Regions from separate parts of the Paenibacillus sp. JT31N7 genome, predicted to be linked through region 3. Evidence: riboswitches for the same ligand, from Rfam matches in the RefSeq annotation. Region 3 holds a riboswitch; each other region holds the start of a gene.
What was found. A riboswitch is a leader RNA that binds a small molecule or an ion and turns the genes downstream of it on or off. The one in region 3 is predicted to bind cobalamin.
Positions count from the first base shown of each region.

Region 1: another riboswitch for cobalamin. It lies ahead of AC58P5_RS20195 (energy-coupling factor ABC transporter permease); the one in region 3 lies ahead of metE (5-methyltetrahydropteroyltriglutamate--homocysteine S-methyltransferase).
Region 2: another riboswitch for cobalamin. It lies ahead of AC58P5_RS17735 (FecCD family ABC transporter permease); the one in region 3 lies ahead of metE (5-methyltetrahydropteroyltriglutamate--homocysteine S-methyltransferase).

Region 1 covers NZ_JCAUAT010000004.1:338,835-349,302, reverse strand. Annotated here, with positions in the region: gene AC58P5_RS20215 (phospholipase D family protein) at 1-925, shown strand, start outside; gene AC58P5_RS20210 (hypothetical protein) at 1,079-1,609, shown strand; gene AC58P5_RS20205 (N-acetylmuramoyl-L-alanine amidase family protein) at 1,924-2,184, opposite strand; gene AC58P5_RS20200 (permease) at 2,431-3,489, shown strand; cobalamin riboswitch at 3,712-3,913, shown strand; gene AC58P5_RS20195 (energy-coupling factor ABC transporter permease) at 4,198-4,965, shown strand; gene AC58P5_RS20190 (energy-coupling factor ABC transporter substrate-binding protein) at 4,962-5,249, shown strand; gene cbiQ (cobalt ECF transporter T component CbiQ) at 5,246-6,055, shown strand; gene AC58P5_RS20180 (energy-coupling factor ABC transporter ATP-binding protein) at 6,052-6,930, shown strand; gene AC58P5_RS20175 (glutamine--tRNA ligase/YqeY domain fusion protein) at 7,070-8,743, opposite strand; gene AC58P5_RS20170 (S8 family serine peptidase) at 9,326-10,468, opposite strand, start outside.
Region 2 covers NZ_JCAUAT010000003.1:691,828-702,295, forward strand. Annotated here, with positions in the region: gene AC58P5_RS17715 (helix-turn-helix domain-containing protein) at 1-404, opposite strand, end outside; gene pyk (pyruvate kinase) at 518-1,933, shown strand; gene AC58P5_RS17725 (TolB family protein) at 2,102-3,736, shown strand; gene AC58P5_RS17730 (ATP-dependent DNA helicase) at 3,878-5,794, shown strand; cobalamin riboswitch at 5,882-6,083, shown strand; gene AC58P5_RS17735 (FecCD family ABC transporter permease) at 6,183-7,364, shown strand; gene AC58P5_RS17740 (ABC transporter ATP-binding protein) at 7,361-8,149, shown strand; gene AC58P5_RS17745 (ABC transporter substrate-binding protein) at 8,173-9,180, shown strand; gene AC58P5_RS17750 (hypothetical protein) at 9,407-10,321, shown strand; gene AC58P5_RS17755 (ABC transporter ATP-binding protein) at 10,412-10,468, shown strand, end outside.
Region 3 covers NZ_JCAUAT010000001.1:197,028-207,495, forward strand. Annotated here, with positions in the region: gene AC58P5_RS00855 (heavy metal translocating P-type ATPase) at 1-332, shown strand, start outside; gene AC58P5_RS00860 (ArsR/SmtB family transcription factor) at 454-819, shown strand; gene AC58P5_RS00865 (ATP-binding protein) at 832-2,112, opposite strand; gene AC58P5_RS00870 (hypothetical protein) at 2,281-2,928, shown strand; gene AC58P5_RS00875 (arylamine N-acetyltransferase family protein) at 2,925-3,710, shown strand; cobalamin riboswitch at 3,761-3,954, shown strand; gene metE (5-methyltetrahydropteroyltriglutamate--homocysteine S-methyltransferase) at 4,141-6,438, shown strand; gene AC58P5_RS00885 (YolD-like family protein) at 6,661-6,903, shown strand; gene AC58P5_RS00890 (FAD-dependent oxidoreductase) at 7,012-8,559, shown strand; gene AC58P5_RS00895 (GNAT family N-acetyltransferase) at 8,653-9,873, opposite strand; gene AC58P5_RS00900 (hypothetical protein) at 10,015-10,272, opposite strand.

The sequences.
Region 1 (10,468 bases), on a different contig from region 3:
TTCCGCCCCCAAAGTGACGCTGCGCTCTTATTTGAAGCTTTTCAATGTCAAAGCGAATCACCGCAAAGTCGTCGCCACCGAAAATACGGCGCTGGTGCTGTCCGCCAACCCGCATGACGCCAGCTTCAACAACTCGAATATCGGGTTTCAGATAACCGGCAGCAAGGGCTTCATCTCCGAAGTCGTCGGAACGGAGCAGGCCGCTTCCGTTATGTCCGGCGGGCCCGCGCAACTTCAGCCGAAGGCGGCCGATAAGCCGGGGGAGCCCGAACGTCCCGAAGCGGCGTCCGGAAACGGAACGCAAGAACCGGCGGCTTCCTCCAAAGACGCCGTAACGGTGCGTCTGCTTACGGAAGGGAAAATCTACTCCCGCCTGCTTGCCGCTATCTCGGCAGCACCTAAGGGCAGCGAGATCCGCATGGGCATGTTCTATCTCGCCGACCGCAAGGTCATCGACGCGCTGCTGGATGCTTCCGCGCGGGGCGTATCCATTCAACTGCTGCTCGATCCGAACCAGAATGCGTTCGGGCACAGCAAGACCGGAATTCCCAACCGTCCGGTCGCCGCGGAGTTGAGGGAGAAATCCGGCGGTAAAATCGCCGTGAAATGGTACAACACCGCACAGGAGCAGTTTCATACGAAGGTGATTGATATCCGCGATCCGGACGGCAACGCCGTCATTAACGGAGGTTCCGCCAATTTCACGCCCCGTAATCTCGACGATCTTAATCTGGAAACGAACGTGGAAATAACGGCTCCCGCCGGCAGTAAGATTACCAAGGACCTCGACCGCTATTGGGACCGCCTGTGGAATAACCGGGATGCCGAGTATTCCCTGGACTATCCGGCCTATGAGGATAAGCTGGTCGGCTTCAAGCGGATCGTGTACCATTTGCAGGACATGCTCGGATTTACGACTTACTAATCTCAAATCCTCGCTAAGTTCTTAGTCTATTTGTTATTTTTGTAATTTTTTCCTTGATGATGGTATAATCTTCTTAATAAGAACCTATGTGATTTAGTACCTGATCATAAACAGATTTTTTGGGGAAACAGATAACAATTAGGAGTGAATTATTTGTTTAAAAAAAATATTGTAGTGATATCTGTTACTGTTGTACTTTTGCTCATCGCTGCTTCATTAATCTATAGCCAACAGAAAAATAAAAATTTAGGCATGGAAAGCATTGTAGGTCATTCGTTATCAGTTGTTCTTAATAGCTATGATGAGATAGCTTCCATTAAAATGGAGAGCTTTTCCCCTGATAATATAGCCAGCTTAAGACAAAAATTAGTAAAAATTGAGGCCTACTCAGATATAATAGATCAAGCGGTCGAACACGAGGTGCTAAAGCCTATAGCTGCAAATATGCTGTCACTAGCTGAAAATATGGAAAAGAGCTATAAAGCAAATGACGGAAAACTTACTGACAGAAGTAAAGAAGACTATAAAATATTGGAAACAGAAATACAGAAATTAATTCCTCTTATCCACAAAACTTATTACGTACCTGGAACTGAAGCGAAAGCTTCTTTAAAAATTACTGAGCAGGGGATTAATCAAATTAAAGAAAGACTTAGTAAGTATGTTGCAAGTACATTAAAATAAAAAAGGTAGGGCAGGGGTATCCCCCACCCTACCTTTTTTTAGTAGCCAGTGTAATCTTCAAGGCCCAATACAATGAAATTCGCGGTGTTGTCCAAAGCCTTTGCATCATCCAACCACGATTCGTCAATATTGGCAAGCTCGATAAGTGTTTTTTGACCAGCCCGATTTGTGTCGCGAATAACTGCAAAGTCGCCTTCGTGTGCAGGAGTACCATATCGTTTCGCAATAGCCTCCGCAAAAGCTTTCGAGGATACAGTACCTTTTTGATAGTATGGACCATAGGTTCCAAATCGGGCGTTAACGTGAATACTTATTTATCCATTAACGCCGGGGAAGTTCTGATTAATGTACTGTACACGTTTATTTACGTCGGAATCCAGTGTCTCTCCTCCAAAATCAGTATCACTGGTACGTGTCATATAAACAGTGCATCCTTTGGCCAGCAGTTTGTTTTTAAGAATATTACTGAACCGCAATGTGACATCCTTTTCTTTTCTAGAACCATAGGTTGCTCCATCATGACGTCCACCATGTCCTGGGTCAATGATAAAAGATCTTCCGCTAATACTTGGCATATAAAATTACCACCTTCAAAATAAAGTTAAGGGTTCTGGCCAGAAACCCTTTCACTTATATAGGTAACTATCAATATACTTTTAAAACTTGATTTCGAATTTCATTTTATAAATTTCTTACATAAAGGCTACCTGATTTCTCGATTTATCGTATAATCTTTACATATTACTGACAGAAGAAAGCCATTCTTTTTCCCCAGTGACTATGGTATAGTTGCAAGTGGATTTAGAAAGGTGGGACATCACGTGAATACAACTCCAATTCCGGCTTCCACCAAAAGCAGACAGCGGACTGCTTACTGGAAGCCTTTTTTATTTATCGCCATTCTCATAGGCGGATTGTTTTACGTAAAGTGGGAGCCATACTTCCACAAAGCTCTTACCGCGGCCGCCAAGCATGACATCGGGAAGTCGATTCTCGCCGGCACCGCCGAGCCTTCGCTGGCCGCGGCTTGGGACTACTCCGTCGTCTATTTCAAAGCCGTCTGGAAAGCCGCGATTCTCGGCATCGTCCTCGGCTCTCTGCTTCAGGTGCTGATCCCGCAGGACTGGCTGAAGCGGGTATTCGGCAAGCGCACCTTCGGCAGCACGGTAGCCGGCGGCCTTAGCGCCATGCCCGGCATGATGTGCTCCTGCTGCGCCGCTCCGGTAGCGGTCGGCATGCGCAAGCAGTCGGGCTCCATCGGGTCGGCTCTCGCCTTCTGGATCGGCAACCCGGTACTGAACCCGGCAACGATCATTTTCATGGGCTTCGTGCTCGGCTGGAAATTCGCCGTCCTGAGAATAGCCGCAGGGATCGTGCTCGTGTTCGGCGTCTCGTACTGGGCGGAGCGCCTCGTCAAGAAGGACGAGGTAGTGACCGGCGAGCTTCCGAAGACGCCGGCTATGCAGCCGCAGTCCGGACCGGTTGTCGTCCGCTGGCTAAAAGCGCTCTGGACGATGTTCTGGACCGTGGTTCCCGTTTACTTCATCGCCGTGTTCATTCTCGGCGCCGTACGCGCCTGGCTGTTCCCGGCCCTTGACCCCGCGATCGGCAACAGCCTCGTCGCCTTGATCGGGCTCGCTTTGGCCGGAACCCTGTTCGTCATCCCGACCGCCGCGGAAATCCCGATTGCCAAAACGATGATGGCCCTGGGACTGGGTACGGGCCCGGCCGCCGCGCTTATCATGACGCTGCCCGCCGTTAGCCTGCCGTCCCTGATTATGGTGCGCAAGGCTTTTCCTGCGCGGGTTCTCTGGTTCACAGCCGGTATGGTTGCCCTGACGGGAATCGTAACGGGCGTAGTCGGCATTTTCGTTCTATAAGTCGGATTTGCAATTCAGGCTTTGATTCGATAAAAATACTTTACGCGAGAGGGCGGGCCAACCCCTCTCGTTTTTCTTTTGCCCAATTAAAAGACAGCGATTGCAAAAAACAGCTAAAAGAGAGCCCGCGAAGCGGATTCCGACAGCCTTTCTGCCTTGAAAATCACGCCTTTTCCGCAATTGACAAGGTTTGGGACATCCTGTAGTATTATCACGGAAAACCGCATATTTGTGGAAACAGGTATTTTAGAGACACTCTAAAATTTAAAAGGGAAGAACGGTGAAATGCCGTCGCGGTCCCGCCACTGTAAGGGGAAACACTCTCATTCACATCCGGCAAGAAGCCACTGGAACTAAGACGTTCCGGGAAGGCGCCGGTATGGACGCCCCGAGCCAGGAGACCTGCCTGTTTTGACAGCACTGATACGACCTACGAGGAATAGGGAGGTGTTTGAGATCGCAAACTTTTTTTGTTGCGTGCATAAGACATCGTGTTCCCGTGCGAAGGGAAGGATGTCTTTTTTTGTGTGCGGAAAAGAGGCCCGGGACCGGAAACCGCCGGATCGGAATCATCGGAAAGAGCTTGCGGAGCCGGCAGCCTGGCCGCCGGTGTAAAGAATCAGCGTTCGAAAGCACAGCCGGGTAAAACCCCGTTCTGCCGCATCACCGCCAATTAAGGCGGCCCCACATCATAAAGGAGGATTTCCGATGAATATCCGCAAACCCCTGGCGTCTTTCCTGCTTATAGCCGGAATCGTCTGCTTTTTCCTGATAAACGAGCCGGAATCGGCTTACGCCATGCATATCATGGAGGGATTTTTGCCGCCCTTCTGGGCCTTATTCTGGTGGGTTGTCTTCCTGCCATTCTTCATTCTGGGCGTCCGCGCTCTGGTCCGAATTACAAAAGAAACGCCGGAACTCAAGCTTATGTTGGGCCTGGCCGGCGCCTTTACGTTCGTTCTGTCCGCCCTGAAAATCCCCTCCGTTACGGGGAGCAGCTCCCACCCGACAGGTACCGGACTCGGAGCCATCTTGTTCGGACCGCTCCCCATGAGTGTCCTCGGCTCCGTCGTCCTTCTCTTCCAAGCCCTCCTGCTGGCCCACGGCGGTCTTACGACACTGGGTGCCAACGCATTCTCCATGGCTGTTGCGGGACCGTTTGTCGGCTATGCCGTGTACAAGCTCATGATCAAATCGACGGGCAGGCAGAAGCTCTCCGTCTTTACGGGAGCCGCGCTTGCCGATCTGACCACCTATCTGGTCACTTCCGTGCAGCTTGCAGTGGCATTTCCCGCAGCCGAGGGCGGCATGCTCGCGTCTTTCGCCAAATTTGCGGGCATTTTCGCCGTGACTCAGATTCCGCTCGCCATCAGCGAAGGATTGCTGACGGTACTGGTTCTGGGCTGGCTGCAAGCCTACACGCCGCATGAAATTTCCGCTCTGCAGCGCAATTTGAAGGGAGCTGACCGTTCATGAAAACGTGGAAAAAGAATGTGTGGATTCTGGTTGCGGTCGTCCTGCTTGCCGTGCTGCCGCTCGTTTTCGTCCAAGGAGAGTTCGGGGGAGCGGACGGAGCCGCGGAAGAAGCGATTCAAGAAATCGCTCCGGATTACGAGCCCTGGTTCGCGTCGCTGATGGAGCCTCCGGCTGAAACCGAAAGCATGCTTTTCGCACTGCAGGCTGCGCTCGGGGCCGGTTTTATCGGGTATGTGATCGGCCTGTATAAGGGGAAAGCCTCCAAACCGAAACCCAAGGCATGATGCTCAAGCGGATTGACACGATTTCTTATGCCAACGCTTTCCGGGGAATCTCCCCCGTCTGGAAGTGCGGATTCGCCGCCTGCCTCTTTATCCTGTCCTATGTCGGGACGCCGCCGGTTCAAGCGGCTGTGTTCGGCTGGATCACCTTTTGGTCCCTGCTTTATGCGCGTGTTCCCGGCAAGCTTTACTGGCTCGTTTACGGCGGATCTCTGCTGTTTTTCGCCGCCGGCCTTCCGGCTCTTCTGCTCGAATTCGGAAGAAATACGGGGACCGGGACCCCCCTTTCTTCGGGGTGGACCATCGGAACGGCCGGTTCGTGGACCGTTTATGTCACGGGGGAATCTTTAGCCCGCACGGCGGAACTGTTTATGCGGGTTTCCGCCTGTCTGGCTTGTCTGCAGTTTGTTTTGTTCACGACACCCTTGCTGGAAATTCTTCAGGTGATGAAAAAAATCCGCGTTCCTCAGATCGTGATCGAGCTGACCCTGATTATGTATCGCTTCATTTTTTTGCTCGCCGATACGGCTCACGGTATGCGGACCGCCCAGCGCTGCCGGGGCGGCCAGAACGGATTCTTGGGCGGGCTGCGCGATACCGCTCTGCTGATCGTTCATCTGTTCGGCCGGACGATGCAGCGTTACCGTGGCCTAACCTACGGGCTCACTTCCCGCGGCTTCACGGAACAGATCGAACTTGCCCCCTATGAAGCGGCCCCCGTCCCGCGTCGCTACAAAGCCGAAGGCGTGATGGGGATTCTTATGCTGACGGCAGCACAGATTTGGCTGAAATGGAGGGGACTCGCATGAATCCGAATCCAGATCAGAATCAGAACCCGATTATGGAACTGGCGGGCGTCGTCTACAGCTATCCCGGCACCGGAAAAAAGGCCCTGGACGGACTCAGCCTAACGATTCCGGCCGGCCGGAACATCGCGCTTTGCGGACATAACGGCTCCGGCAAATCGACGTTTTTCCTGCATGCCGTCGGCATTCACCGGCCGCAATCCGGAACCGTTCGCTGGAAGGGTGCTCCTGTGTCCTACAAACGTAAGGATCTGCAAGAGCTTCGCAGACAGGTGGGGCTCGTGTTCCAGGACCCCGAGCAGCAGCTCATTCTCGGTACGCCGTACGAGGACGTCTCCTACGGCTTGCGGAACGCCGGCGTTCCCGAGCCGGAAATCCGCGTCCGGACCGGGGCGGTATTGGAAAGAATGGGCCTGGAACAGCTCGCCCACACCCCTATCCATCACCTCAGCCTCGGGCAGAAGAAGCGCGTCACTCTGGCCGGCGTTCTCGTGCTGGAGCCGAGCCTGCTGCTGCTCGACGAGCCGACGGCGTATCTCGACCGCGCGTCGGAACGGCTGCTGCTGGATGAGCTGGCGGACATCGGGCGGAGCGGCGTCACCGTGGTCATGGCGACCCATGACATGGACCTGGCCTACACGTGGGCGGACCAAGTGCTGGTCATGGACAAGGGCGCATGTCTGCTGCAGGGGACGCCCGAGCAGGTTTTCGCGGAGACGGAGACCATCGAACGCATCGGTCTGGAACTGCCCCTGCTTCTCCGGCTGTGGCAGTCCCTTCCCCGTGCGCTGCGGGAAGGCTCCGGCCCGCCAAGGAGCGCCGATGCCTTCGGGGAGCTGCTCACGGCCCGGCTTCAAGCGGCTGCCGCGAAGAGCTAGCCGGTTCTCGCCGACGCAAAAAAAAGCAGGTCAGGAATTTCTCCTGTACCTGCTTTTTGTTAGGTCTCGAACCGAGCCGGGCAAAGCCCGTTTGTGCGGCCGTTAAAACCCGGGCCGCGCTCTTTTCCCGATGCGATGCTTAAGCTTTCTTGATATCGAAAGAGCTTTTCAGCGATACCGTCAAATTGAAGACCAGATGGTCCTTCGTGGAGGCTTTAGGGTCTACATTGAAGTACCCGTGGCGGAAAAACTGGAACTTATCGTTGCCCTCCGCATCCTTCATGTTCTCCTCCACAAAGCCGTTCAGAAGCTCCAGAGAATTCGGATTGATCCGGTCGAGGAATGTACTTCCTTCTTCCTTCTCCTCCTGTTCCGGAAGGACCAGCGGCTCGTAGAGCCGGAACTCGGCAGGCACGGCGCGGCTCGCTTCCACCCAGTGGATCGTCCCCTTCACTTTGCGGCCGGTAAACCCGCTACCGCTCTTCGTTTCGGGATCGTAGGTGCAGCGGAGCTCGATCACGTTACCCGCTTCATCCTTAACCGCTTCTTCGCATTTGATGAAGTAGGCGTGCTTCAAACGCACTTCGTTGCCGGGAAATAAACGGAAATATTTGCTCGGCGGATTTTCCATGAAATCGTCCTGCTCGATATAAATCTCCCGTGAAAACGGAATTTGGCGGACGCCCATCTCCGGGTTCTCCGAGTTGATTTCCGCGTCCAGCATTTCAACCTGGCCTTCGGGATAATTCGTAATAACCACCTTCAGCGGTTTTAGAATGCCCATCGTGCGCGGAGCCTTCAATTTTAAATCTTCCCGGATAAAATGATCCAGGTATTTCACATCGACCGTGCTGTCGCTCTTCGTCACGCCGATTTCGCGGCAGAAATTGCGGATCGATTCCGGCGTAAAGCCCCGGCGGCGCAGCCCCGAAACCGTCGGCATGCGGGGATCGTCCCAACCGTCCACAACCCCTTCGTCCACCATCTGCTTCAGATAGCGTTTGCCCATGATCGTATCCGTCAGCTTCAGCTTGGCGAATTCGTATTGATGCGGTACATGTTCCGTTTCGCACTCCTGGATGACCCAGTCGTAAAGCGGACGCTGGTCCTCGAACTCCAGGGTACAGATGGAGTGGGTAACCGCTTCGTAGGCATCTTCCAACGGATGCGCGAAAGCATACATCGGGTAGATGCGCCAGGCATCCCCGGTGCGGTGATGATGCGCGTGCGAAATACGGTAAATGACCGGATCGCGCAGGTTGATATTCGGCGAAGCCATGTTGATTTTCGCCCGGAGGACCATTTCCCCGTCCTTAAACTCGCCTTTGCGCATGCGCTCGAACAAATCCAGGCTTTCTTCCGCCGGACGGTCCCGGTACGGGCTTTCCTTGCCCGGCTCCGTAAGCGTTCCGCGGCCTTCACGGATTTGATCCGCATTAAGCTGGCACACGTAGGCTTTTCCTTTGCGGATCAAAAACTGCGCTTTTTCGTACATATAGTCGAAGTAATCGGAAGCGAAAAAGAGGCCGTCCCATTCAAAGCCCAGCCACTGCACGTCTTCCTTGATCGCTCTGACGAACTCCTCGTCTTCCTTGGCGGGATTCGTATCGTCGAAACGCAGGTTCGTCTTGCCCCGGAATTCGTCCGCGAGTTCGAAGTTCAGGCAGATCGACTTCGCGTGCCCGATATGCAGATACCCGTTCGGTTCGGGCGGAAAACGCGTGACGACCGTATCTACACGGCCTTCGTTAAGATCTTCGATCACGATGTTTTTAATGAAATTGGTATTAGTTGTGCCGCTTTTGTTCTCCATCCGGATCAACCTTTCTTTCTTATCGGAAATCGCTGCCGCAGTCCAATTCGGTATTTGTATTCCATCATACCCATAACAAACGGAGAGTTCAACCTGCAAAAGACGATCGGCGCCCCGAAAAAGTCCCCGACCTTTCCCTTCCTTCGCGTCTTCATCACTCTTTATTCCCTCTCAAGGCCGTTCCTAAGTATATTCCTCGTTTTTCCTTTGCCGACCCGTACAGCCTGACCGCACTGTAAATATCGCTTTTCTTTAAAATGCCCCTCGGGCCCGCACAGATTACCGCGCCATGCTCTGAAGCCAAAAAACCGCCCTCGGATCGAAGCCCGAGAACGGTTCTTAACGAAAGGTTTGTGCGAGGTACCCCGAGAGCATTCGAAAAATACGGAGTACCTACGATAATGTCGGATAATAACCCGATATTCCCGGTTTTTCCCGGTCGTTTCCGGTTGTTTCCGGTTGTTTCGTGTTATTTCAGATCATGCCGGGCGATTCCCGAGCATCAGCCGCAGCTCCCAAAATTTCCGGCGAAGCTCTTGCCCCTCTCCCGTTTCATACAGAAAACAGACCAGCCGTGAAAAATCAGTACTCGCGCGCGCTCAGCTTGTAAATCACGCTTGCGGATTCCGCCCGCGTGGCGCCGTTCAACGGCTTGAATGTGCCGTCTTCATAGCCGTCGATCAGACCGAGCCCGGCGGCCTTCCGCATAAACGGCACCGCCCAGGTCCCCGCCGTGCCTTCGTCGGCGAAAGAAGCCGTCTTCGGCACGGGAAGCCCGTCCGGCGTTATGCCGCTGCCGTAAGCGAAGGCGCGTACCAGCATGGCGGCCATCTGCTCGCGCGTGATGGGCTCGTCCGGCATGAAGCGGTCATCCGTGACGCCGGAGACGAGCCCCGCGCTGTAGGAGCGGGCGATGACGTCGGCGTACCAAGCGCTCTTCGCGACGTCACGGAACTGCTGCTTGCCGTCCGCAGCAGATGGAAGCTGCAGCAGACGGGCCAGCATTGCCGCGAACTGGGCGCGTGTCACGCCCGCCTGAGGAACGAAACGGTTCGCGTCCATGCCATCCACGATCTGCCGGGCGGCGAGAACTTCCACAGGTCTTTTCGCCCAGTGAGTGTTCATATCCGCGAACGTGCGGCTGACCGCGAAGACGGCCGCATACGAAGAACCTTCGACGGCAAACGTCATGCCGCCCTCATTTTCGATACCATTTACATACTTCCACTCCGAATCGTCCTCCGAGTAAACGAAGGCGCCCATTTTCTCGGGATCGGCCCCCAAATCGGACGCCGCGGCATGAGCGAGGGTCACGGTTGCGGGCTTTTGAAGATTCCCGATCATCCGGCTCCCGGCCGTTATTTTGATCTCCAGGATGGAAGACATAGGCGATGCGCCTTCGGGATAAGCCGATGTCAGGCTCTCGGTCGCGTGCGCCCGGCGGAGTGAAAAAACCACTTCCTCACTGCCGTCCACTTGTAGAGAACCCGGGTCCATCCTCAGCGTTCCTTCGCTGGTCATAATGAGCAGTCCTTTGGGCTGGCCGCTGCGGAAGAAGGATGCCGGAAGATGAACTTTCGCCCCGGCGGTGTTGTCTTTTCCAGACGAGACGGCCTGCACCCCGATCAGGGTTACATCCGGATTTTTAAGCAGCGGCTGCAAATTCTCGTCGGCAACCTTTACATCCAGCATGGCATAGCCTTTTTCCTGGATCACGGTTGAGTC
Region 2 (10,468 bases), on a different contig from region 3:
ATTTCCAGGAGAATGGCTTGTCCGCGGATACGGGCGTACGGCTCGTTCTCCTTCCAGTCGGAGTAGCATTTGCGGGTCCGTTCGAGCAAAAATTCAGCCATGCCGGAGCGGATTTTTACCCATGGTTTACTCAGCAGCGGCAGCTCGTGAACGGTATCCGTAAGATGGAAGCTTGCGACATATTTGTTGTGCAGAAAGGTCGGAATGCTTTTGCCGTAATAGGAAACGCCCTCTTTGATCAGGAGTAAGTCGCCTTTCTCCAGCATAATTTTGTCGTTTTCTATCCAGTACAGGCAGCGGCCGTAGCTCAGCATGATGAACGAAGCGGTCGCACTACCGCCGGGTCCGCTTTCTTCGTACCATTCCGCCAGCCGATCGTGCCGGATATTTGTCAATTTGAGCATAGTTCCCTCTCTATAAAACGTACTATAGTACAATTGCAATACTATAGTTCATTTTCTCCTGAACGGAAACGAATTACAATAGGGACAACCAAAGAAGAGGAAGGACCGATCATATGCGGAAGACGAAAATTGTTTGCACCATGGGGCCTTCATGCCGCTCCGTCGAGGTATTGAAGGAATTGATCGCAGCCGGAATGAACGTGGCGAGAATTAACATGGCTCACGGAGAGCTGGAGGACCACAGCCTGCAGATCAACCGGATACGCCAGGCGGCAAAAGAAATGGGCGCCATCGTACCTGTACTGATGGACATCAAAGGACCGGAAGTACGGATCGGCCTGCTCAAGGAAGCGTCGTGCGAAGTGAAGGCGGGGGATTGCCTCACGCTGACAAGCGAAGAAATCGCGGGAGACAGCAGACGTATTTCGGTCAATTATGCGGAACTGCCGCAAGTGGTGAAGGCCGGGGACAGAATTTTAATCGACGACGGGCTGATCGAGCTAAGCGTCGTTACGGCAGCGGGAACGGAAGTGTCGTGCGAAGTGATCAACGGGGGCGTCATCAAGCCGCGTAAAGGGGTTAACCTGCCGGGGGTGCATACGACGCTGCCCGGTGTCACGGAGCGGGACATCCGCCATATCGAATTCGGCATCCGCGAGAAGATTGAAATTATCGCCATGTCCTTCGTGCGCAAAGCGGAAGACGTGCTCACGGTCCGTCAGCTGCTGGAGGAACAAGGCTGCGGTCATATCCAGATCATTTCCAAGATCGAAAACCAGGAAGGCGTAGACGAGCTGGAAGCCATCGTGGAGGCGTCGGACGGAATCATGGTGGCACGGGGCGACTTGGGGGTTGAAATTCCGGTCGAAGATGTTCCGGTCATCCAGAAGGTCATGATCGAATCCTGCAACCGGGCGGGCAAGCCGGTTATTGTCGCCACCCAGATGCTGGATTCGATGCAGGTCAACCCGCGCCCGACCCGGGCTGAAGTCAGCGACGTCGCGAACGCCGTTCTGCAGGGCTCCGACGCGATCATGCTTTCGGGGGAGACGGCCGCCGGCAAATATCCGGTCGAGTCGGTGCGCATGATGACTACGATCGCCAAGAAAGCCGAGGGACTTTACATGGCGGAGGCGAGCCGCCGGCAAGCGGGCGTTCCCGCTCAGGTCAACGTGACGGAGATTATCAGTCAGGCGGCCGTCAGCGCTTCGGAGGCGATCGGAGCGAAAGCGATTCTGACGCCGACGATGAGCGGGTACACCCCCCGGATGGTGTCCAAGCACAGACCGAAGGCGCCGATCATCGCCATTGCGCCGAGCGACGAGGTTTTGAACAAATTGTGCCTTCTGTGGGGCGTGCTGCCCGTGAGAGGCGAGTTTGTGCAGACCACCGACGACATGTTCCAGGCCGCAGTATCCAGCGGCACCGCGCAGGGGCTGCTGCAAAGCGGCGATTACACCGTCATCACGGCAGGCGTGCCGATCGGCAAAACGGGAACGACGAATCTGATTAAAATCATACAAGTGTAGAAGGAAAAGCCTCCCGGCGACGGGAGGTTTTTTTGCAAACGCGGGCGTCCTACATCCTGCTTTCCATTTATGGTCGTGATAATGACAATTTATCCGTTTTCGCCATGCAACTTTTTCCAAAAAATGGAGTCTAGAGGGTAGAACTTTTGAAAGGTGGAAAACGCACTCATGAAAACGGCATTTCTGCTGGCTTTCCTTCTTGCAGTCAATACGATCTCCACTTCCGTTCCGGAATCGGCTTCGGGAATGAACGCCAACACGGAGAAACGGGAAATTCGGCAGGTGGAAGCGGGATTGCTCCCTCAGCCGTCTTCTCAGGAACCCGGCGTGCCAGCTTCGGGAACTATCACAGTTCCGAGCTCTCTGAACGTGAGCCTGGAAGAGACAAAAAGCGGCTTCCGGCTGAAACTGGCCGAAGAGGAGAACACGACGGCAACCGTGATGCAGTCTCTCATTTCCCCCGATGACGGAAAAACCGTCCTGCACCTCGTCCGGAGAACAGCTCCGGCCGAAGGAGGAACCCGGTACCGGCTCGATCTCGTAGCCGTGCAGCCTGCGAAGAAGACGTTCAAGGTGTTTCCGTTTGCCGATCTGCGGATGAGCGACACCTACTCAACCGATTCGCTGGCCATGATGTACGGTTTCCGGGACGACTCACATCTCGTTATGATCCAGCCTGTCGGGAAAGCGGGCGGAGCAGGAATCGGCTACCGGATCGTTTCGCTGGACGTTGGAAGCGGACGGCTTCGTGAGCTGGCGGCCAACGTCCCTCCCGATCTGTCTCCCGATTTTCTGGCATCCGGCTGGTTAAACGCGGACGGAAGCAAGCTGTACTTGAACAGCTACCGCGGGGGCAAGCTGTGGATCGCAGACCTTGCGCGCGGAGGAGTTAAAGCACTCGACGGCACTTTCAGCCACTCGTGGCCGGTGTTCCGCTTGTTCAAATCGCCGGACGGGGAGCGCTTCTGGTATGAGAAGGACGGATACCGGCTGTATGACGGCAAAGGCGTCAAGCTGGCCGAACTGCCGGCGGATACCGGCTTGCATTCGAACCCGGCGTTCAAATGGAGCCCGGACAGCCGCTACGCCGCTTACGAGTATACGTTCACGAACAGCGAAGAGAACGTGATAGGCGGAGAAGATTACAAGGTCATCGCTCCGCAAGGTATCAAGATTTTCGGCCGGGACGGAAAACCGGCGTGGAGTACCGATGCGCGCGAGTTGAAGCACGGGGACCGGCTGGAACTTCGCGGCTGGATCGGCGGCAGCGGCGAAAGCCTCAGCAGCGTCGTAAGCACCGCAAGTGCCGGTAACCACGAGGGAAGCAGCGGCGCCGCAAGCGCAGGAAGCCTCGACGCGGCCGTGCTGCGCAGCTACACCGTGGAGCGAGCGGAAGACCGCGAGCCGAGGAAAACGGACTCGGTCTACCATCTCGTACAGCCCGCAACCGGGAAGCTGACGAAGTTAAGCGAGGCGCAGCTTGCCGATTTGCATAATCCGCAGGCCGTCCTGGGAGAATCCGGCGCGCTGATGCTGGTGGATGCCGGGAGCGCCCGCTATACGATTATCGGCGACGAGACGGATTCGCAGCGGACGGTGAAGCTGCTCCTGTCATCGGACCCGAAGCGGCTGCTCTGGGCGCAAACCGACTACGTTAAAGACAACGTGACGATAACCGCGTATGACATTGCGTCGAAAAGGGCCCGGACAATCGAAACGAAAGATCTGTCGGCGGGAGACCTGCAAGCGGCCGGTAAGGAATATGTTATCGATTCCGAGCTTGGCTACCTCAAACTTCGTTGACTGAGCCAGCAAGTTTGAACCATAAAATCCGCCTGCGGGCGGATTTTATTTTGCGCTTCTAAGAAAAGGAGGATTCGCTCGGGGGTCTTTTGCGGTATAATGGACAGATGTACGTAACGATGATGTGGAGGCACGGCCAGATTGAGAAATTATCCATTTGCATTTGATCCGACAAAACCTTTCGTTCAGCAGGCAAGCGACTGGATTGCCGACGTGTTTTACGAGCTTCTGCCGGAAGCCGGTTTTGAAGTGAGAGATGAACAAATCTATATGGCGTTTCAGCTGGAGAGGGCTTACCAGGAGAAACAGACCATCTTTGCGGAAGCGGGAGTGGGAACCGGGAAAACGCTGGTGTACCTGCTCTACGCTCTTACTTATGCCCGCTACACGAGGAAGCCCGCGATTATCGCGTGTGCGGACGAGTCGCTGATCGAGCAGCTGGTCAAACCCGAAGGGGATATCGCCAAGCTTGCCCGGCATCTCGATCTGACGATTGACGCCCGGATGGGCAAGTCGCAGCACCAGTACATCTGCCTGAATAAACTGGACGATACCCGGGGCGGCGGCTCCGACGATGAGGAAGTCTTCAGCGAGATTTATCACGGCCTTCCCGCGTTCGTCCACTATCCGGATACGCTTCAGTCCTTCTTTCCGTACGGCAACCGTAAGGAGTACCCGGAGTTGACGGACGAGCAGTGGGGCCGGATCGGCTGGGACGTGTTCCAGGACTGCCTCGTCTGCAGCCAGCGCCACCGCTGCGGCCAGACGTTGTCGCGCGAGCATTACCGCAAGTCCGCCGACCTGATTATTTGTTCCCATGACTTCTACATGGAGCATGTCTGGACCTACGAGGCCAGAAAACGGGAAGGCCAGCTGCCTCTTCTGCCGGAGCACAGCTCCGTCGTTTTCGATGAAGGGCATCTGCTTGAAACGGCCGCGCAGAACGCGCTCACCTACAAATTGAAGCATTCGGTATTCGAAAGCATCGTCATCCGGCTGCTGGAAGGCGAGGTTAGAGAAACGCTCGCGCTGGCCATCGAGGAAGCCATCGTCCAGAGTGAAACGCTGTTCCGTGTGCTGGAAACCGGCAGTTATTCCGTCCCGGCCTCGGATCGGAAGGAATTCGCCTGGAGCGAGGAGTTGAAGCGGGAAGTAAGCCGGTTCCGGCAGTTGATCGACGTGATCGAGGAAGAACTCGTATTCGAGAGCGGACTGTCCACGCTGGATGATTACCAGCTCAAAATCGTCGAGGAGCACCTGGAAATGATTCAGCTTGCTTTGAGTTTGTTCGATAAGCCGGGTCAGCTCATTTCATGGGTTACCGAGGATTCCGACGGCATTACCCTTGTCATTATGCCGAAAATGGTCAAGGAAATTTTAAGAGACCGCGTGTTCTCGAAAAAAATGCCGGTCGTGTTTTCTTCCGCGACCTTGTCCGTCAACGGCTCTTTCGACTATATGGCGGGCAGTCTGGGCATCGAAAGCTTCCTATCGTTCTCCGTCCCTTCACCTTACGATTACAGCGCTCAAATGAAGGCGAGCCTGTATCCCGATAAGCCGGAAGAGGACAAAACCGGTCGGGTTCTGGAACTGCTCCAGGAATCCGACGGCCGGGCGCTTATCTTGTTCCCGTCCCGCGAGGCGCTGGGAACCTTCAGACGGAGCTTGGCGCTGTATCCCGAGTCTGCCGCTTACCGGTTTTTGTTTGAAGGCTCGGCGGAAATCAGCCACCTCATTTCGTCGTTCCAAAACGATGAGGAAAGTGTCCTCTGCGCGGTAACGTTGTGGGAAGGGCTTGATATACCGGGACCATCCTTGTCCCATGTGATCGTCTGGGAGCTTCCGTTTCCTCCGGACGATCCCGTCTTCGCGGCCAAGCGGAAAGATTCGGCTCAGCCGTACGAAGACGTAGACATGCCGTACATGCTGCTCCGTCTGAGGCAGGGCATCGGGCGGTTGATCCGCTCACGCGATGACCGGGGCATGGTATCCGTTCTCGGTCGCGATCTGGATAATCCCGCTGTCAGAGAACAGATCCGGGGGCTTCTGCCGGATTGATCGGGATGGTAATTGTTGCCGATTTCGGGCTTATCCGCTATGATAGACAAGATACTTCCGGTTCGTATTCCGGCCGGACGATGATGAATTGAATAATTCGGTACAGGTGCTTGCCGCTGGAATTTTAACGCGGTACAGCTTAATAGGGAAGTCCGGTGCAATACCGGCGCGGTCCCGCCACTGTAACAGAAGAGTCGCAGCAACGAGTGTCACTGGTATCCGTACCGGGAAGACTGCTGCCGATGATGACGCTGATAGCCAGGAGACCTGCCTGTATCCGTAACACGATCAACCTACGGGAGATAGGGAGGTGTTAGATGCGTTCTGTACCGAAATCACGGGCGTCTTTCCCTTTGTCTGCCAACGAAGGGGGGGGGCGCCTTTTTGCATGGGCAGCCCTAAATATATCAACGGTCGAGGTGAGAATTTGCAATCGGTTTGCAATAAAGAAACGGTACGGGAGTCGGGGGAGGCCGGGGGCTCTCAGGGCTCATCCGCCAAAAAATACGGAACGGCACGCGGGCAAACGGCCTTTCCGCTCCTGCTGGGCGGCTTGTCGCTTTTCCTTCTGATCTCCGTGACGGCTGCCGTCATGCTCGGTTCCGTACGGATCGAGCCCGTCACGGTCTGGAAAATCGCTTTTTCGCATATGCCGGGATTCGGAAGCCTGATCGAACACGATTGGACGAAAGCGCAGGAGCAAATTATTTGGAACATCCGCTTTCCCCGCGTTCTGCTCGGTCTCGTGGTAGGGGCGGGCCTGTCCGCAGTCGGGGTGACGATCCAGGCGCTAATCCGCAATTCGCTCGGCGACCCTTACATACTCGGGGTATCGTCCGGTTCGTCGGTTGCGGCTACCCTTGTTCTGCTGTTCGGAGGATTCTCGTTTCTGGGCGCTTACGCACTGCCGGTATCGGCCTTTATCGGCTCCCTCATCGCCATGGCGCTTGTCTTTACCTTCGCGAGGGTCGGGGGCCGCATTTCGACTACCCGGCTGCTGCTTGCGGGAACCGCCGTTGCGAGCATGATGTCGGCGTTTACGAGCTTCATCGTCACGATGGCGCCGAACGCCCAGGGCATCCGCTCCGTCGTGTACTGGCTGATGGGCAGCTTGGCCGGCGCCAAGTGGGAATACCTCACCGCACCGGCTCTGATCGTAGTGTCCGGTATCCTTTTCCTGCTCTTTCAGCATCGGTCCTTAAACGCTCTTCTCGTGGGCGAAGGCGCGGCGGGAACGATGGGGGTCAATGTGCCGGCGTTCCGGACCTGTCTTGTGATCGTGACCGCGCTGATTACGGGAACGATCGTGTCCGTCAGCGGCTCGATCGGTTTTGTCGGCCTGATGATCCCCCATATCGTCCGGCTGATGATCGGCTCCGACCACCGCAAGGTGCTTCCGGTCAGCGTCCTTTTCGGGGCCGTCTACGTCATATGGGCCGACGTTCTGGCCAGGCTCGTGCTTGCGCCGGAAGAACTGCCGATCGGCATCGTTACGGCGATTTGCGGAGGCCCGTTCTTCATCTGGCTGCTCCGCAGAAGCTCATACGCATTCGGAGGAACTTCAAAATGAACCTGGAAGCAAATCATCTTTCCTTGAGCATAAGTGCCAGGAAAATTCTCGACTCCGTAAACCTTGCCGTCCGCGAAGGCGAGTTTATCGGCCTGATCGGCCCGAACGGGAGCGGGAAATCGACCCTGCTCAAAACGCTCTACCGTGAGCTTAAGCCGGACGCGGGACAGGTGCTTCTGGATGAGCGGGAACTGCTGAACATGCCTTACAAAAAAGCGGCCGAACTGATGGCCGTCGTCAGCCAAGAATCTTCTGTCGAATTCGACTTCAGCGTCGCCGACATGGTTCTGATGGGAAGATATCCCCACAAGAAATGGTACGAAAGCGATACGGAGGCGGACCGGGAAATTTGCTTTCGCGCCTTGGAGACAGTGGGACTCGGTCCATTCGGAGAACGCAGCTTTGCGACCTTGTCCGGTGGCGAGAAGCAGCGGGTGCTTATCGCCCGGGCACTGGCGCAGCAGGCGAAGTTCTTGATTCTGGACGAGCCGACGAACCACCTGGATATCCGCTACCAGCTGCAGATCATGGAGCTTGTCCGCTCCCTGGGCATGACGACGCTGGCCGCCCTTCACGATCTGAACATGGCCGCATACTATTGCGACCGTCTCTACATCATCAGCGAGGGAAAGATTGCGGCGGAAGGAACGCCCGCCGATCTTCTCGTCCCTGCTGTTCTCCGGGACATATTCGGCGTTCACGCCGAGGTGAATCTGCACGCCCTGACGGGCAAGCCGGTCATTACGTATTTGCCGGAATCTCTTTTTAACGCCGGAATAAAATAGACGGAGGAATTCTTTTGAACCTTATGCGATCTCTTAAACTTTCTTTATTCGTATGCCTGACTCTTGTTTGCATGGCCGCTCTAAGCGCCTGCTCCGCTGCTGACTCCACCAAAGAACTTGTCCCGAGAGGTGCTGTGGAGACAACGGAAACACCGGCGGCTGCCGTAGATTTGGATAATATGGGGCAGAAGCTTCATTTTACGGAAGCGCCTAAACGGGCCGTGACACTAAATCAGCACGCTACGGAAGTGATGCTTGCGCTTGGCCTGGAGAAAAACATGGCCGGCACCGCTTACCTGGACGATCAGATCCTCCCGGAGCTGCAGGAAGCTTACAAGCGGGTTCCCGTGCTCGCCAAAACATATCCGTCCAAGGAAGTTTTCGCGGAGGCCGCTCCGGATTTTGCCTATGCGGGCTGGAAGAGCGCCTTTACGGAGAAAAGTCTGGGTACCCGGGAAGAACTCGCCAAGCAGGGGGTTCAGACTTACCTGCAGGAATCTTCCAATAAGACCGCTCCGACTCTGGACGATGTGTACCGGGATATTTTGAATATCGGCCGCATTTTCCGGGTGGAGGCTAAAGCGAATGAGCTCGTGGACGGCATGAAGCAGCGCTTGAAAGACATTCAGGAGCAAATCGGCACAGTCGATACTCCTCTGAAAGTGTTCATTTACGACAACGGGGAAGACAAAGCATTTACGGCGGCCAACACGTACATTACGAGCCTGATCAACATGATCGGCGGTAAAAATATTTTCGACGACATTCAGAAAAGCTGGGTCGAAGTCAGCTGGGAAGAGGTGGTCAGCCGCAATCCGGACGTGATTGTCATCATGGATTACGGCGATACGCCGGTAGAGAAGAAGAAAGAGCTTCTCCTGGGTAAAAGGGAGCTGGCCGATATTCCGGCCATCAAGAACAAGCGGCTGCTCGTTCTCCCTCTGTCGGCCGCTTCCGAAGGAATCCGCGCACCGATCGCTCTGCAGACGCTGGCGGAAGGGTTATATCCGGATAAAGTACATAAAAAATAAGTTTTCTCTAGCTATCCAGCCTTTGGGCAATACCGTTTAGAGTCCCTGACCGAATATGGAATGAAATGAGCCCCTGCGAAAGGGGCTTTTTTTTGTATATTTTGAATCTAAAAGGATAACGGGGAAGTGATTTAAGAAAGTTTTAATAGATGCTTCATAAGGGGTTTATTTTTTAGGCCTATGATGACAGTGGCAGTTAAATACGGAATCGTTCAGGAGGATGAATATGAACAAGAAATGGCTTGTGCTGGGAAGTGTAATCGGAATCAGCAGTCTCATGATGGCCACGACGGGAATTAATGCCATGGCCGGAACTTCGGGGTACGACGCCTATAAGTCGGCCTTGAAGAACACGAAAACAGTCAAAAGCGTGACCGTTCAGGCGGCAGGATCTTTGCGGGACAACGGAAACGCGGCTCTGAGTGCAAACGGGACATTTAAAATGAGCCGGGAAGGCGGCTCGGCAAGCGGTGCGGGTGAAGTTTCCGCAGGAGGCGCGAAACAAACGCTTCAATTTTACAAGCAGGGTGAGCAAGCCATCTTCAAACCCGGAAGCAGCGATGTGTACTATGTGAAAGATGCGGCTGGCAAAACGCACAAGCGGTTTAAAGATTCCGCAGAAAAGGAAATGCCGCAGCAGGTGGAAACCGTAATCGACGCGCTGGTCGGAAATCTGAAAGATTATGTGGCCGTCGATGTAAAGAACGACGGAAGCAAACGCGTATCGGTACAGCTCGACAGTGCCCAGCTGCCGGCTGTCGTCCAGGCGATTGCACCGATTGCCATCAAGCAGGCGTCCAAAGAACACGGCGGGCCGGAGAAGAAAGCAAGCGCGCCGGAAACTCCGTTCGGCAAAGATTTTCTAAAGGGCGCCGCTCCCGAGCTGACCGAGGATATTCGCATAGAGAAAGTCGCCGTTAACGCGACGATCAGTCCGTCGAACTATATTCAGCACCAAGAGGCGGAACTGACCGTATCCGGCAAGGACGCCGGGGGCCAAGCTCATCAGGTTGTCGTTCATCTTCAAGCGGATCTGTCCGGGTACGATAGCACCACGCCGGATACGGTGGACCTGAACGGCAAGAACGTCCAGCCGATCCAATCCGAGCACCGGAATAAGTGGCAGGGAAAAAACGGCTGATCCAGCCGCATCTGGTTTCGTTCGCAGCCGGTGGACCCGGGTAACCGGCCGTCTGCCGGCTGCCGGACGATGAGGGAAGAGGTCATAAGGATGGAACTTATTTTGGAAGCCTGCGGCTTAACCAAGCTTTACCGCGGAAGCGGACGC
Region 3 (10,468 bases):
ACGATGCCCCGGCACTCGCTTCCGCCCAGCTTGGCATTGCGATGGGCAAAGGAACCGACAGCGCGGTAGAAACCGCCGATATCGTGCTGATGCAGGATCACCTCGGCAAGCTGCCCGAGGCTATCTCCGTAGCGCGTCAGGTGAACCGGGTGATCAAGATGAACATCAGCCTTGCGCTCGGATTGAAAGCCATCGCCCTGCTTTTGACTATTCCCGGTCTGCTGACCTTGTGGATCGCCATATTGTCGGACATGGGAGCCACCATTTTCGTAACGCTGATCAGCTTGACGGTTCTTATCGAGAAGAAGCCCTCTTCTTTAGCTAACAAATAGAAAAAAAGTGCTCCGCACCGGGTGCGGGGCACTTTCTTATTGCGCAGCGGAGAAGGGACTCCCTTAACCGTAATGTTTTTGATATAATAAGCCGTATGGAAACGAAGGCGGTGAATGGATCATGCAAAAACCAATCGAAGACCTCTGTGACGAATCCTGCGCGGGGACGGAATCGGACGGAACGGCTCTGGAGCACGCGAAAATGAACGAATCGATGGCCGTAAACATGGCGGAGATGTTCAAAGCGCTCGGAGATCCTACGCGCGTCAAACTCATTTATGCGCTTTCCCAGCAGGAATTGTGTGTCCACGATCTGAGTGTCGTGCTTGAAATGGGGCAGTCCGCCGTCTCCCATCAGCTCCGGTATTTACGGAATGTCCGGATTGTTAAACGGCGCAAAAGCGGCAAGACCGTCTTTTACTCGCTCGACGACGATCATGTTAAAGAAATTTTCCGTCAAACCCTGCAGCATCTCGTGCACGTATAAGAAATAGAGTATCTATTCCCGGGGAATAGATACTCTTTTTTTTGCCGACAGGGGGAAGCTGATCATAACCTCAGACCCAACGCCGACTTCGCTGGCGAACCGCATTTTCCCGCGCATGGCATCGATCAGGCGAGTCGTGACCATCAGACCGAGCCCGGTTCCCCTGCTTTTCGTCGTATAGAAGGGAGCCCCCAGTCTTTCGATTTCTTCCTTGGTCATGCCGCTTCCGTTATCCGTGATGGTAATGATGGCTTTATGCTTCCGGACATAACCGTGAATGCGGATAAGACCGTCCGTTTGGGTCGATTCGATTCCGTTTTTGATCAGATTGACGAACGCCTGTTTCAGCTTGGAAGAGTCTCCCTCGATAAAAATATTGTCCTCGCAGGAAAGCTCGATTACGGCTCCCGACATGCTGGCATAAGGTTCAAGCATCGTCACGGCCTGCTGAAGCGAATCGCCGATATGGATGATGCCGGTTTCGGTCAATTCGGGTTTAGCGAAGAGCAGAAACTCCGAGATAATCTTCTCGGCCTGGTCGAGTTCTCCGATGGCGATGTTTAAATAACGGCCGAGCTTCTCATCGGCTTCTTTCTGGGAAATCTGGATATAACCGCGCGTAACTTGAAGCGGATTACGGATCTCGTGAGCGACGCTTGCGGCCAGATCGCTGAGATGCTGCAGCTTCTCGGCTTTCTGGATTTCGATACTCATCTGGTCGTGCCGGAGCATATGCTGAAACCACAGGATAAGCAGAACCGGCAGCAGGAGCTGTACGATCACGAGAAGACTTACTTGCGGCAGCAGATCCTTCCAGATAAAACCGTGATGCGAAACGATGTACGACAGCCAGATAAGCAGCGCGGCGGCGCCGATGCCCGCGTACAAGAGCGACAGGCCGATCTTTTTCCGCGAAGGATATTGGTAGAAGACACGGGCTCTCAACAGGATGGGAAGAAAACCCGCCGCATAGAGAATGACGTCCGAAACTCCGAAAGACGGGAACATAATCCCATGAAAAATCAGCATCATCCCAAGCGCCGTAAACCCTCCGTAATACCCTCCGTACATAAAAGCGAGCAGAAGAGGAACGCCTCTTAAATCCCAATAAAAATCGGGAACGAGATACATGACCGGATAGCTTATACTGAAAATTCCGGAAAAACCCATCAGGATTCCCATCAGAAACCGGTTTCGGATTTTTTCTCTTTTGTAAAATCGCGTAAGCATAAAAATCTGGTAAATATGAGGGGGAAATGTCATGATGAATAAATGGACTAGGGTATCTTTCACGGGCCGCACTCTCTTTCTGAAAGAAAAAAGAACTCAGATTCCTATTATGGAGTTCTCTGGCAGATAATGCAATAAATAATGATGCCGATTGCGCGGAAACTCATCAAAAATTGGTGAACATGGAGGATTATTTCACCAAGTTGTTGAATCTTTCAGAATAAGTCGGAGGTGGTTAGATTGAAAATACTCGTCAGCCAGCCTAAGCTGGAGCGGAACCTGGAACAACTGCAAGCGGAATTAATGATGTATCCCGACATAACCGCGGCTGTTTTCCCCGAAGGATACTTACATACCAATCTATCTCTGGCATGCGAGCTTGCGGCCCGTACGCGTACTCTTCTTATAAGCGGAACGAAAAATCCGAAAGACCGGGCCGTGATCATTAACCGGGAAGGGCAGATCGTGATGGACCGGGCCAAATACAGCGAATATAAATCCGTAAACGAAGAGGGCCTGATTATCACTCCGATTCTATGTGATGAACTGGTTTTGCAGGAGATAGGAGAGCCGGGTAACCGGGGGACCGATTTGTTTGTTCAGCCGATCGGCGTCGGCATGTTCAGTGAAGAACAGTTCGATGAATGGGTTGCAAAAGCGAAAGAAATCGCTTCCCGGCATCATGCCATGGTTATCGGGACGAGTCATGCGGACGGATCCTTTCGCGGCAGCGAAGTTTCGCTGCCCATCGCGTATTGGATAGACCGGGACGGCAAGCCGCTGTTCATTTCCAAATGCGATGTGCGCAGCCGTATTGTGGATCTCCGCACCAAACAAATCACGGTCTGCGAGGCTGCCGTAAAGGAGGATGTCTCGTGAGAACGGATAGAGAAGCTTTGAAACCTGAAGTGGAGGCTTACCTCAACCGAATCGGGTACGAGGGGCCGCTGGACGGCAGTTACGAAGCGCTGGCCCTGCTGCAGGAGCAGCATCTGCATACCGTACCGTATGAAAATCTGGACATCCTGAACGGTGTTCCGCTGTCGCTGGAGATTAAGTATCTGCGGCATAAAATCGTCGAGCGGCGGCGGGGCGGCTACTGCTTCGAGCTGAACGCCCTGTTCGGCTGGCTGCTGCGCAAGCTCGGCTACCCGGTTACCGATTATGTCGCCCGGTTCTGGCGAGACGAGACACAGCTGCCGCCCAAACGCCGCCATCACGTGCTGAAAGTGGAGGCGCAAGGAGTCAGCTACTTATGCGACGTAGGTGTCGGGGGCATCGTGCCGCGGAGGCCTGTCCGTCTTGCCGAGAAGCTGGAACAGCGGCAGGGCGAGGAGCTTTACGCCATGGAGCGGGACCCCGTATTCGGCTGGGTGCTCAGCGAGAAGCATCATGGCAGTTGGAGGCGCATTTACTCGTTTACCGAGGAGGCGCAGCTGCCCAAAGATTTTGTCATGGCCAGCTTCTGGTGCGAGCACAGCCCGGACTCCATTTTCGCTAAGGATGCGATGGTAGCCCTACGGACCCGGGAGGGACGCAATTCGGTCTCCGGCAAGGAGTTTAAGCTGTTCACGCCCGAAGGCGTGCGCACGTTCGTGCCTGAAAACGACGCGGCTTACAAGGAAGCTCTGCTTAAATATTTCGGCATTCCTCTGGAATAAAGCTTGCATAAATAAGCTTCGTTGTGTATAGTCATTCCTAAGTTAACCAATTGAATATGTTGGGAATAGGTGCTCAGCCCCTCGGGGGAGCTGGAGCTTAAAAGGGAAGTCCGGTGAAAAACCGGCGCGGTCCCGCCACTGTAACAGAGGAGTCAAGGCGATTATGCCACTGGTCTTAGACCGGGAAGGCAGCCGAAGATGATGATTCTGGAGCCAGGAGACCTGCCTATTCTGACAGCACTGCTTTACCTACGGGAGATAGGGAGGTGTTAAAGTACGGGCCGCTGATTATACAAACAGAGGGCGTCTTTATCCTTGCATGCTTCGGGGATAATGACGTCCTTTTCTTATTTTTCGCGTACAAATAAGCAAATGAAGCAGAGAACTCATGCAAACATCCAATTCAAGCCACTATCAGGAGGTCAAGATCATGAACGCATTGAAAAGCAGCAGTTTGGGATACCCGAGGATCGGAGCGGGACGTGAATGGAAGAAGGCGCTGGAATCTTTCTGGGCCGGTAAAATCGGGGAGCGGGAGCTGACAGACAAGCTGGCCGAGGTCCGTCTGGGAAATCTGCGCATTCAGCGGGAGAAAGGCATTGAGCTTATCGCCGTCAACGATTTTTCGGGTTACGACCATGTGCTGGATACGGCCGTTATGTTCGGGATCGTCCCGGCACGGTTTCATTACGAGGGCGGTGAAGTGCCTGTCGGCACCTACTACGCGATGGCGAGAGGGGAAGATGGGGCGGCCGCATGCGAAATGACCAAATGGTTTAACACCAACTACCATTATATCGTGCCGGAACTCCAGAGCGCCAAGCCGGAGCTGGTCGAGAACAAACCGTTAAAAGCTTACCGCGAAGCGAAAGAAACGCTCGGAATCCAGGGCAAACCCGTACTGCTCGGACTGTTTACTTTTTTGAAATTGTCCAAAGGGTACGCCGAGACGGAAACCGATGCCTGGATCGACCGGCTGCTTCCGCTTTACGGCGAAGTGCTGCGCGAGCTTGAACGGGAGGGCGCCGAATGGGTGCAGGTGGACGAACCGGTGCTTTCGACAAGCGTGTCCGCACAGGATCTGGAACGGATCGAACGGATCTACAAAGCGCTGGCGGAGGCCGCACCGGGCCTGAAAATCATGCTCCAGACTTACTTTGAATCCGTGGAATCCTACAGCCGGGTGGTCCGGCTGCCCGTTCACGGGATCGGGCTTGATTTCGTCCACGGCGGTGAAAAGACGCTGCAGCTGTTAAAGAGCGAAGGTTTCCCTGCCGACAAGGTTTTGGGAGTGGGCATCGTGGACGGCCGGAGCATCTGGCGTGCCAACCTGAAGGAGAAGCTGAATACGCTTCATGACATTTTTGCCGTGGTACCGGAAGAGCGGGTGATCCTCCAGACGTCCAGCAGCCTTCTGCATGTGCCAGTGTCCGCTGTTTACGAGGACAAGCTGGATCCGGTGCTGAGAGACGCCCTTGCCTTCGCAAACGAGAAGCTGGAGGAAGTCGTCCTGCTGTCCAAGGCGGCGGTGTCCCAAACGGCGGAAACCGGCGATGCGCTCCAGCGGAACGAAAAAGCGCTTGCCGCCCTCCAGTCCTCGGAAGCTCGCGGCAACAAAGCCGTCCAAGAGGCAGCCCTGCAGCTTCAGAAGGTACCGGCGGCACGGAGCGCTAGCTTCAACGAACGGCGTGCCCTTCAGCGCGAGAAGTGGAAGCTTCCTTTTCTCCCGACCACGACAATCGGAAGCTTTCCGCAGACAGCGGAAGTCAGACAAGCACGTTCCAAATGGAGAAAAGCGGAATGGACGGACGCGCAGTATAAAGCGTTTATCCGGAGCGAGATCGGGAAATGGATGAAGCTGCAGGAGGAGCTGGATCTGGACGTCCTCGTTCACGGGGAGTTCGAACGGACGGACATGGTGGAATTTTTCGGCGAAAAACTGGACGGTTTCGCCTTCACTCGCAACGGCTGGGTGCAGTCTTACGGCTCGCGCTGTGTGAAACCGCCGGTCATTTACGGCGATGTGGCCTTTACGCAGCCGATGACCGTCGAGGAAACCGTCTACGCGCAGTCGCTCACGAAACGTCCCGTGAAAGGGATGCTCACAGGACCGGTCACGATTCTCAACTGGTCGTTCGTCCGGGACGATCTGTCCAGAGACGTAGTCGCCTACCAGATTTCCCTCGCGCTGGAGAAAGAAGTGAAAGCTCTCGAAGAGGCGGGGATCGAAATGATCCAAATCGACGAACCCGCTGTCCGCGAAGGCCTTCCTCTTAAGAAAGAAGAGCACCGGGCTTATCTCGACTGGGCGGTCAACGCTTTCCGCAGCACTACGGCGAACGTCCGGGCCACGACGCAGATTCATACGCATATGTGTTACTGCGAATTCCACGACATGATCGGGTCTATCCGTGATATGGATGCGGACGTCATTTCCATCGAAACCTCCCGCAGCCACGGGGAGTTGATCGAAAGCTTCGAACAGCATACGTACGAGAAGGGAATCGGTCTGGGTGTCTATGACATTCACAGTCCGAGGGTCCCTTCCGTCGAAGAGATGGTAAGCATGATCGAGCGCGCGCTGCGCGTACTTGACCCGCAGCTCTTCTGGATCAATCCCGATTGCGGACTCAAAACGAGAGGCGGCGAGGAAACCGCAGCCGCCCTGCGCAACATGGTTGCGGCCGCCAAACAATGCCGGGAAACGATGGCTGTTCCTCAAGGCTGAGCGGGGAGGCAAGTCTTTACTGCAGCCGCTCTCGGACCGATAAAACAAAAGCCATCCATAATCGGAGCCTTTTCCCGGTACAAACCGGGCAGGGGCTCTTTTTTACATTCGCGCGGGAAGAAAATAGGAACGCTAGTTTCCAAACCATTGGAAGAACCCCATAAACATGGTAAGATAGAAAGATAAAACGGCAAAAGGTAAGACCGTCATTCAGGAGGTATAATGGCAAAGGCAAAAGTAAAACGTCCGACCCGGGATGAATTCGAGCTGGAGGAACTGGGGAACCGGCTTGTGGAAGCCAAGAACGAGGATTCTCTAATTCTTCTTACGGTATGGGGCTGGGCAGAGCAGGTCTACGGCAGAATTACGGTCATGGATCCCCGGACGAGACTCGTACATGTTCAGGACGGCGAACAGCTGACGAAAGTTCCTTTTATGGACATTATGCAGGTGGATAACGCCTGATTAGCCTTAAAAGCATCCGGAAGGGTGCTTTTTTACTTTGGGCGGAACGAATAGAATGAGGTCACTCTGGAGAAGTTAGGAGAATATTGGTAAAAGGAGCTAATCCACGTGAACGAAACGAATTCGAAATCAGCAGCCGCTTTTCCCCAGTTTCCGGAATCGTACTGGCTGGCTTCCGCCCAAATTCCCTCCTATTCCAGGCTGAACGAAAATATCCGGGTGGACGCCGCTATCGTCGGGGCGGGAATTACCGGTCTGACAACGGCGTATCTGCTTGCCATGAAGGGCTTGAAGGTCGCGGTTCTGAACGCGGGGCGGATTTTGCACGGAACGACGGGGTATACAACCGCCAAGATTACGGCCCAGCACGATTTGATTTACGATCAGTATATTACCGACTTCGGTGAAGAAAAAGCACGTTTGTATTACGAGGCGAACCGGGACGCTCTTCAGTTCGTGCGTCATCTTGTCAAGGCACACGACATCCGGTGCCAGTTTGAAGAGCAAGATGCCATCGTGTACACGGATACGGATTCTTCTCTGCACAAAGTGTTCAAAGAATACGAAGCTTATGAAAAATTGAGAATCCCCGGTGCATATGTAGAAAAAACCGCTCTGCCTTTCGAAACGAAAGGGGCGGTCGTAATGAAAAATCAGGCACAATACAACCCGGTCCCGTTTCTGACTCATCTGGCTGAAGAAATCGTGCGCAAAGGAGGGCGGATTTACGAGGAAACGACCGTAACCGGATACGAGCCGGGGAGTCCGTCCATTCTCAAGACGAGCGGCGGGTTTACCGTCAGCAGCTCGCATGTCGTATCCGCTTCCCACTTTCCATTTAACAACCTGCACGGGCTGTATTTTGCGCGTCTTCATGCGGAGCGTTCTTACGTGCTCGCCGTCAAAACGGACAAGCGCTACCCCGGAGGCATGTACCTCAGTGCCGATAAGCCGAAGCGCTCCCTGAGGTCCGTGCTGATTAACGGCGAGCCGATGGTGATCGTGGGCGGAGAAGGACACAAGACGGGCCAGGGCATCTGCACGTTCCAGTATTACGAGGCGCTCGAGAAATTCGCGAGAGAAACCTTCGGGGTGAAAGAAATCGCGTACCGCTGGTCGGCTCAAGACCTGTACACGCTGGATACGATCCCGTACATCGGGCAGGAACTCGATGATGTTCCGAATCTGTACGTTGCCACTGGGTACAAGAAGTGGGGGATGAGCTCGGGCATTGCCGCCGCCCAGTTGAATGCGAAGCTGATTCTCGGGGAGGACAGCCCCTACAAGGACTTGTTCTCACCGTCCCGGTTTCATGCGACCCCGTCGGTTAAAACCTTTATCGTGGAAAATGCGAACGTCGCCAAAGAGCTCATCTCCGGCAAGCTGGAATATCCCTCGAAAGAAGCCGACGAACTCCGCGAGGATGAAGGAGCCGTAGTGCGGGTCCGGGGAAAAAGAGCGGGCGCTTACCGCGACCGCGAAGGCAGCCTGCACGTGGTCGATACGACCTGTACGCATATGGGCTGCGAGGTGGACTGGAACGAGTCCGAACGGACGTGGGATTGTCCCTGCCACGGCTCCCGTTTCACGTATACCGGTGAAGTGATCGAGGGTCCGGCTTTGAAGCCGCTGGCGAAAGTGCAGCTGGACGATTAGACGGCGGAATGCCTGAAAAAACCGCTCCGGCAAGGAGCGGCTTTTTGCGTGTTTTTCATAGAGGCGCGAAGCGGGACACCGGCGCTAATTCACTTAGAAGTAATCCGAGAAATAAGGCTGCTCATTCGTAATCAGCTTCTCCAGCAGTTGAACCGACTCTTTATCCGCGTGAAACCGGCGTATCCTCTGCAGGTAAGAAGGCCGCTTGTAGCTCATCAGCATCGTGGTCAAGGTCTGGATATCGAAGGAAGCGGAAGGAGTTCCGCCCCCGTCGGCCAGCCGGCCCCGGCCTTCTTTGTCCACTGTCAAAGTGAACGTTCCCTGATTCCATTCCAGCATGGGATCATGCAGGTTGAAGGTTAGCTTGCATTCTTCCCCCTGCGCCTGGAACGGGTACTGTTCGATGAACTGGCTCACATCCACGATCCTCGCCATGAAATAAGGCGCAATCGTTTCTTTGATATCTCCGTCCTCCAAGAGGAAGGACATCGGTTCGTCCTTGTAAGTATGGCCTTTTACATAGGTGACCATGGAGAAATGCGCGCTTATAAAATTCCACAGGCCCGTCCGGGCTTCTTCATCGAGAAAAACCATTTCCTTCATATGAAAAATTTCGCCTGCAATCCAGTACAGCAAAAATCCCGAAGGTTCATGGTCGGCATCGTAATAAATGGCCACGGTCATATCGTCGAGATCCCAGCGCAAATATTCTTCCCAGGCCAAATTGTTCCGCAGCATGGCGGCGTGATTCTGGAGAGCGAAGCGTTGATAAACGGTCTTGATGTCGGGGTGTTCGATTGTGACCCGTTCCACGTTGCCGGGGACAGTTTTCAGCTTGGGCAGCTGCGTGTCTTTGACTTCGAACGAAATTTTGTCGGAAATAATTTCCCAGCCTTTGCGCCGGTAGTACGGGATGGAGTATGGATACAAATACGAAATAGACTGCCTGCGTTCTCGCATGTTGGTAAGAGCCTGCCGCATCAGTTGGTTCATAAGCCCCATATTGGCGTATTCGGGATAAGTGCCGACGCCCGTCAAACCGCCCATATCGTAAATCCGGCCGAAAATATTGACTTGAAACGGGTATACGGCCAGCTGCGAAATCAGTTTGTCTTCGTCAAACCAGCCTAAGACATCGGCCTGCTTCAGCACCGGAAGTTTTGCCTGGGCAATTTCGCGGTCTTCCCAGCCGAACGTTTGCAAATCATGGTTCGTCACCTGGAACACATAGCGGAGCAAATGGTTGAACTGTTCTCCGTGCTGGGGCTCCACGCTTTTCATTTTGAGTCTTTCTTGCAGTTTCCGGCGGCTCATGGTCGCACCTCCGTATCGAGCGTTCGTTATAGGGGCCACATTAGGATGGACTCTCCCAATTTCCAGCTTACCCTTTTCAACCCGGGTGTAATCAGCATCGAAAAAAGGCGCAAGCTTAGAGAACAAATAGATCGGGAATGGTTAAAATTGTAGGTAGGAAACTACAACGGAGGCGGCAAAACCGAGTACGGCCGCAATAAAAAAAACGGAACGGAAAGCGTGTAGGAGAGGCTTTTTGTCCAGTTTAGGAGAGAAGTACTCCTCGGCGTCCGGAGGTTGTATGTACCTGTCTTCCGTATGAGTCAGATTAAACCTCGTAAAAATGCCGCTGGTGCATCCCCAGATTAACAGGGAAATAATGGACCCGATGAATAGATCATCGGAAAGAGAGCCGGCCATTCATTAACCTCCTGAAATAAAATCGTATTTCCTGATTATAACAAAAAGTTAGCGGTCTCAGGGTTTTTTTCTTTTATGAAAAAGCCTCCAGAAAGAACTGGAGGCTTTGAGCCGGACTGACGGATACCCACGAACACGTATCGGTAAGTAATAGCGTAAAATGATGCCTGCCCGCCCGCTGAGAGCCGGAGCGGAC